DNA from 2 places in the Vibrio qinghaiensis genome. Region 1 is predicted to be linked to the other one. Evidence: predicted binding sites of a transcription regulator. Region 1 holds the regulator's gene; the other holds the start of a gene.
The links. The regulator CRP, encoded in region 1, controls carbon source genes, mostly activating them, when cyclic AMP is high. The targets are predictions, from matches to a motif close to TGTGANNNNNNTCACA.
Positions count from the first base shown of each region.

Region 2: a site for CRP is predicted at 1,989-2,004, ahead of deoD (purine-nucleoside phosphorylase). Genes of this name have one in related genera too.

Region 1 covers NZ_CP022741.1:2,480,752-2,484,158, reverse strand. The annotation lists gene astD (succinylglutamate-semialdehyde dehydrogenase) at 1-191, shown strand, start outside; gene CCZ37_RS11580 (DUF1338 domain-containing protein) at 260-1,054, shown strand; gene crp (cAMP-activated global transcriptional regulator CRP) at 1,158-1,790, opposite strand; gene CCZ37_RS11570 (phosphoribulokinase) at 2,032-2,901, opposite strand; gene CCZ37_RS11565 (YheU family protein) at 2,984-3,190, opposite strand; gene CCZ37_RS11560 (hydrolase) at 3,250-3,407, opposite strand, start outside.
Region 2 covers NZ_CP022742.1:1,024,517-1,027,923, reverse strand. The annotation lists gene CCZ37_RS18345 (lactate dehydrogenase) at 1-1,098, opposite strand, end outside; gene deoD (purine-nucleoside phosphorylase) at 1,159-1,869, opposite strand; gene CCZ37_RS18335 (YbgA family protein) at 2,179-3,132, shown strand; gene CCZ37_RS18330 (MerR family transcriptional regulator) at 3,122-3,407, shown strand, end outside.

The DNA of each region.
Region 1 (3,407 bases):
CTGGTATTGTAAATCGTAATCGACAATTAACCGGAGCCAGTGGTGATGCACCGTTTGGTGGGCCGGGAGCGTCGGGAAATTTAAGACCAAGCGCCTATTACGCGGCCGATTACTGCGCATACCCAATGGCATCAATGGAAGGTTGTTCGACAGAACTGCCTGCCACGCTCAGCCCTGGGGTTGAGCTATAGCAGTAAACTTTATCTAAAACCCCATGCCTACTAGCATGGTTTAAACCGAGCACAGACAAGGAGGCGTTATGACGCCAACCGTTTTATTTCAATCATTATGGAATGACTACATTCAGCGCCTTTGCCCTTCTGCCGACAAAGTCCATCACTTGCTTCAAGAAGACGAAGCCTTGATTAATGACCATATTGCGTTGCGAACCTTCAATGTTGCGCCATTAGGTATTGAAACGCTGGCTAAGCCTTTTCTTGCCTTAGGCTACGTTGCCTGTGGTGATTATGTGTTTGAAAGTAAGAAGCTGGTAGCGAAGCACTATGAACACCCTGATTCGACCCAGCCTAAAGTATTCATAAGCGAGCTGAAAGTGGAAGAGTGCTCACCTGCACTCCAAGCCATTGTGGAGAAGCTGGTACATCAAGTCGATAGCAATAAATTAAACAGCAGTGACTTTTTATATGGCGGTCGCCTGTGGCAACTAAGCTACAGCGATTATTTGCAGCTTGCCAACGAAAGTGAATACGCCGCTTGGTTGGCGGCGCATGGTTATGGCGCAAACCATTTCACTGTTAGTGTTAATCAACTGCAGGCGTTTAATGAAGTGAAAGCGGTCAATGATCATCTACGCCAAGCGGGTTTTACCATCAATGAAAATGGTGGGGAAGTGAAAGGTACGCCTGATGTGCTGCTTGAGCAGTCGTCGACCATGGCCGATAAAGTACCGGTGCAATTTACGGAAGGGGTGGAGGTGATTCCCGGTGGATTCTATGAATTTGCCAAACGCTATCCAATGGTCAACGGTGAACTCTACAGTGGTTTTGTGGCGGCCTCTGCAGATAAGATATTTGAAAGTACAGACATGCAATAGCCTCTCATCTTTTTACTTTCGTACTGAAATATCACCAAAGAAAAAGCCACCTGAGTTCCCCAAGGTGGCTTTATGCATTCAATCTCAATCATTTTGATTGAAATTAACGAGTTCCGTACACCACGATAGTTTTACCGTGGGCAGAAATTAAATTCTGCTCTTCGAGCATCTTCAAAATACGTCCCACAGTTTCACGAGAACAGCCTACAATTTGGCCGATCTCTTGACGGGTGATTTTGATTTGCATGCCATCTGGGTGCGTCATTGCATCAGGTTGTTTCGCCAGGTTAAGTAGCGTTTGTGCAATACGGCCCGTCACGTCTAGGAAGGCTAAATCGCCTACTTTTTGACTGGTGACTTGCAGGCGTCGAGAAATTTGTGCAGACAGACGCATTAAGATGTCTGGGTTCACTTGGATAAGCTGACGGAATTTCTTAAAAGAGATTTCCGCAACTTCACAAGGTGATTTTGCACGGACCCAAGCAGTACGCTCTTGGTCTTCTTCAAATAGACCAAGCTCACCGATAAAGTCACCTTGGTTGAGGTAAGAGAGGATCATCTCTTTACCTTCTTCGTCTTTAATCAATACCGCTACCGAGCCTTTGACGATGTAGTACAGCGTCTCTGCTTTTTCGCCCGCATGAATCAACGTGCTTTTCGATGGGTATTTATGAATATGACAGTGTGAAAGAAACCACTCTAGTGTTGGATCGGTTTGAGGTTTACCTAGAACCATAATATCTCACTTCCTCTGCAGGGTACGCTTGCCGCTTTCCATATTGTAGCTAAGCCTAAAATAGGCTTACTAGGATAAGAGCACTTTCCAAATGCTGCAAGCTAACTTGTGTTTCGGTTAAGGATAGTATCCTTTTTCAGAAACGATTTCTTGATTTTAATCGTGTCAGTGGCATGATTTTTTACGCAAAACTGTGCACATGATCACGGTATGAAAAGTAACCGTCAACTTGTCCGATCACTTAGCCAATTTTACCTGTTTCAATCAATTGCTGCAGGATCGGTCTGACGATCAATTCCATCGCAAAACTCATCTTGCCACCCGGCACCACAATGGTGTTGTGGCGCGACATAAAAGAGCCATCAATCATGGCGAGCAGATAGGGGAAATCAACATTCTTTATGCCGCGCAGACGGATCACGACGAAGCTTTCATCCAAACTAGGGATGCCCTTGGCGTTAAGTGGGTTTGAAGTATCAACCGTTGGCACCCGTTGAAAGTTGATGTGAGTTCGCGAGAATTGAGGGGTGATGTAATTGAGGTAATCGTCCATTGAACGAACGATAGAATCCATCACTGCTTCACGTGAATGGCCTCTATCACGTGTATCACGCACGTATTTTTGTATCCACTCAAGGTTAACGATTGGCACCATACCTATCAAAAAATCGACATGCTGCGCGACGTTTACATCGCCATCGACTACACCGCCATGCAGACCTTCGTAAAACATCACATCCGAGTTTTCTGGTAAATCTTGCCAAGGTGTAAAGGTGCCGGGCATTTGATTGTAGGGCACAGCTTCGTCAAAAGAGTGCAGATAACGACGAACTTGGCCTGTGCCTAATTTCCCATATTGGCGGAAAAATTCTTCCAATGCAGGAAAATCATTGGCTTGTGGACCAAAGTAGCTGATGTGCTTCCCTTGTTCGCGCGCTTTACGAATTTCCACATCCATTTCTGGCCGGGTAAAGCGGTGGAAGCTATCCCCTTCAACCCATGCTGGTTTTATGTTCATCATATTGAACATTTTGCGAAAGGCTTCAGAGGTCGTAGTTGTACCGGCACCGGACGAGCCGGTGACAGCGATAATTGGATGTTTTGCTGACATGACAAACCCTGTCTGTATGTAACGTACTTGTTATCGATGGCTGCAATATAGCACGAAAAGAGTAGATTGTTTTGTGCGGAAATTATTTACGCAATTGAATATCCACACTTTCATGCAACTCAGAATAGACGATGATCGCTTCCCCTGTTGCGAGCTGTTTCTTTATTTGCTCGATTTTTTGCTGCAATGGTACTTCCTGCTCTCCGTAATCAGTACCTTCGCGTAATACAAACGTTTCAATCAAATTATCCAGTGTTTCAGGCGCAATGTGCTGCCAAGGAATAAGCATGACGACCTCTTAAACTGTCATGGAGAAAAGGGTATCGATTTAAAGCGATATGTGATTAATCATGCGTTGCATTGATGGTCAATAGGGTTGCCGTGACGCAGATCTTCGTAATAGGTTGGAAGTGCTTCTTCGAGCCAAAATTTAGGCTTAAGCGCGCTACCGCTGAGAAAACCGACATGGCCACCTTGGGTAAATAAGCGGTAATGGATGTTCTCTG
Region 2 (3,407 bases), on a different replicon from region 1:
CCATTGCGGATCTTCCTCAACGTACATCAAGTCAACATTCTTACGCTTGATTCGCGGCAAACAGACGCTCAATGCGGCAGAACGTAAAACCGGATCTTGAGGCAGATAGATAGAAACTCGCTTATCTTCAAGGCACAAATCCAGCACGTGGAGGAAGTGGGCATAAGAGGTGTAAGGAGGGCGAATCAAGGCGCCTTTAGAAGGATAATGAAAAGTGGTGAGGTTACCCATGGGGTCTTCTACATTACCACGGGCTAAAATTGTTTGGTATTTCTGATCAATACGCTCACGTAATAGCGGAGATGCGTCAGGAGTGGGTAGATTCGCCTCGGATGAATGTTCACGAGAAACAAAACGCGCGGGCGAGTGATAGGGGTTGTGATCAAGCTCGCCAGCAGGCTCTTCATTGGCGGAATAGTTTACGTGCTGACAGAGTATATAACCTGTTTTGGCTTCACCTGTTGCAAACCACAATACGCTGTTGTCGCTATGGGGTTGGAGCGGGATATAATTGCAAGCCAGTTCATATTGGTTTGCATGATTCACCCAACGCGCATCAATCATGGCCAGTTTTCGCCGACAGCGACTGGCAATGTGCTCGACATGATCATAAAACGTTTTTGGGTTGATGGATAATTTACGGCAAATCTCTCGCACCGAATAACTCATGAAGAGTAGGCCGAGTAAGGTTTCTTGAAAAGCGAGTTTTTTGTTGGCTCCTGACCACTTATCAACAAAGGTACTCTGACAAGCTTTGCAACGGTATCGCTGGCGATCGCCGCTGTAGCCAAAAGCGTGATAGAGATGTTTGTGCGTATGAACAGATAAACCGAAATTTTGGCAATCATCACTGCGGCAAGCGGGCAATCCGTCGCTGTGAAGCTGTCTTAAACGGTGTAATTCGTTTAACACTTCTCGGTTGTTAAGTAAGGGGGGGAAGGCTCCACATTCACGACAAACCATCGTTGGACGCTTCGGGTTTACGCGCTGCAGAACGTACCGTTCGGCTTCACTCAGTCCAAAGTTGTCACACGCCAATGTTTTACAAAAGTTGAGTTGTAAACCATCTGCGTCCTTGGGTAGTTGGTCGTTGGACACAATCGCCCCCTCGGGGTAATTTAATGCTGCCAATTTGGGTGAGCAGCTGAGGTTTAAAAATTAGATACTAATCGCGGTTTCAAGCGCGACTTTCATCATGTCGTTAAAAGAGGTTTGGCGATCTTCAGAGCTTAATTTCTCACCGCGAATGATGTGGTCTGACACGGTAAGAATTGTCAATGCTTTTGCGCCTAGATCCGCTGCAACGCCATAAATACCGGCCGCTTCCATATCCACACCTAAGATACCAAGCTTATTCATTTTTTCGAATAAATCACCTTCAGGTGTGTAGAACAGATCAGCGGAAAACACGTTGCCTACCTTCACGGGTACGTTTTGTGCGCGGGCTTGATTGACGGCCGTTTCAAGCAATCCGTAATCCGCAATCGCGGCGAAATCGTGGTTATTAAAACGGATGCGGTTAACTTTGGAATCGGTTGAAGCACCCATACCAATAACGATATCCATTAGATTGACATCGTCACGAACTGCGCCACAGCTACCAATACGGATGATATTTTTTACACCGTATTCTGAAATCAACTCGTGAACATAAATCGAGCATGATGGAATGCCCATACCGTGGCCCATAACGGATACTTTTTTACCTTTATAAGTACCGGTATAACCGAACATATTACGAACATCACAAACCTGTTTAGCGTCATCTAAAAAAGTTTCAGCAATGTATTTTGCACGTAATGGATCGCCTGGCATTAGAACGGTTTCAGCGAAATCACCAACTTGTGCATTAATGTGTGGGGTTGCCATCGTTATTACTCCAAAGTTTTCGAGTCAGCAATTCATTTCTCTAATCAGATAAATTACTAATTCTGTTGAATCTGATGTGTTTTGTTGAGGCAATACTAGCCATGCATGGCAACTCTCCTTGAGAGATTGGTCACAGAATGAAGGTTAATACCCTTTTTTGAGTCCATTGATAACTAAAAGTGTTGGAAGTGGTAAGGCAATCGATTTGGGTAAACGTTTACCTTTTATGTGTACATAAATATATTTTGTATAAGTAGGTGAGCTTGTGCTATACATTATACAACAAATATTTTTGTACACGAGGCGATGATGAGTAATCCTGAAATTCGTATTGGTGTCAGTGCATGTGTGCTAGGAGAGCAAGTCCGTTTTGACTCTGGCCATAAAGCGAGTGACTTTGTAACTAAAGAACTCACCAATTATTTCTCTTTTATACCTGTTTGCCCAGAAGTTGGAATTGGCTTAACGGTTCCTAGGCCTACCATTCGCCTGATCTCTCACGAAGAGCGTTTAGCGCTGGTTGAAACTAAAGATGAAACCAAAGATTACACACAAGCCATGTTCGATTTCTCAGAACGAAAAGTCGATGAACTCGAATTGATGAAATTGCGTGGTTATATCGTTTGTGCTAAATCCCCGACATGTGGCATGGAAAGAGTCAAAGTCTATAAGCATCAACGAGCAGACAAAGAGGGCGTTGGGCTTTATACCGCCACTTTAATGCGTAAAATGCCGTGGTTGCCTGTGGAGGAAGATGGTCGTTTGCATGATCCAGTGCTTCGCGAAAACTTCATTACGCGTGTCTACTGTTTACATGACTTTTATCAATCGATAGGTGACAACCCGACACCGGGCAAAGTAGTGGCCTTTCATTCACGCTACAAATTGACGTTAATGGCCCACCACCCGCAAGCGTATCGAGAACTCGGTCGTTTGGTGGCTGAAGTCAAGCAGCATCCGCCACAGTATTTTATTGAGCACTACCGCCAAGGGCTAATGGATGCGCTCAAACACAGAGCGAGCCGTAAAAACAACACCAATGTTCTAATGCACATTCAGGGTTACTTCAAACGAGCCTTAAACAAAGAGCAAAAGGCAGAATTAGCTCAGGTTATTGATGATTACCGAACAGGTGTTCTTCCTTTACTTGCGCCTATTACGTTGCTCAAACACTACATAAAAATGTATCCCGATGCTTATTTGCAGCAACAGCACTATTTGTCGCCTTATCCACAAACGCTAAGGTTACGTTATGGACTATGAGAACGATCCGGCTGAGAACATGATGACTGAAAAATTATACGCTATTCGAGACGTTGCTGAGATGACGGGAGTAAAGCCAGTGACCTTGCGTGCATGGCAGCGCCGCTACCATCTTGTTCAGCCACAGCGAACAGACAAAGGGCATCGCCTTTATTCACAAGAGGATATCGCGACGATTCGCACCATTCAAGGCTGGCTGGCGAAAGGGGTTTCGATTGGTAAAGTGAGTGCATTGCTCAGTGGCAGTGAAAGCATCACCGATGCTTTGGCAAATC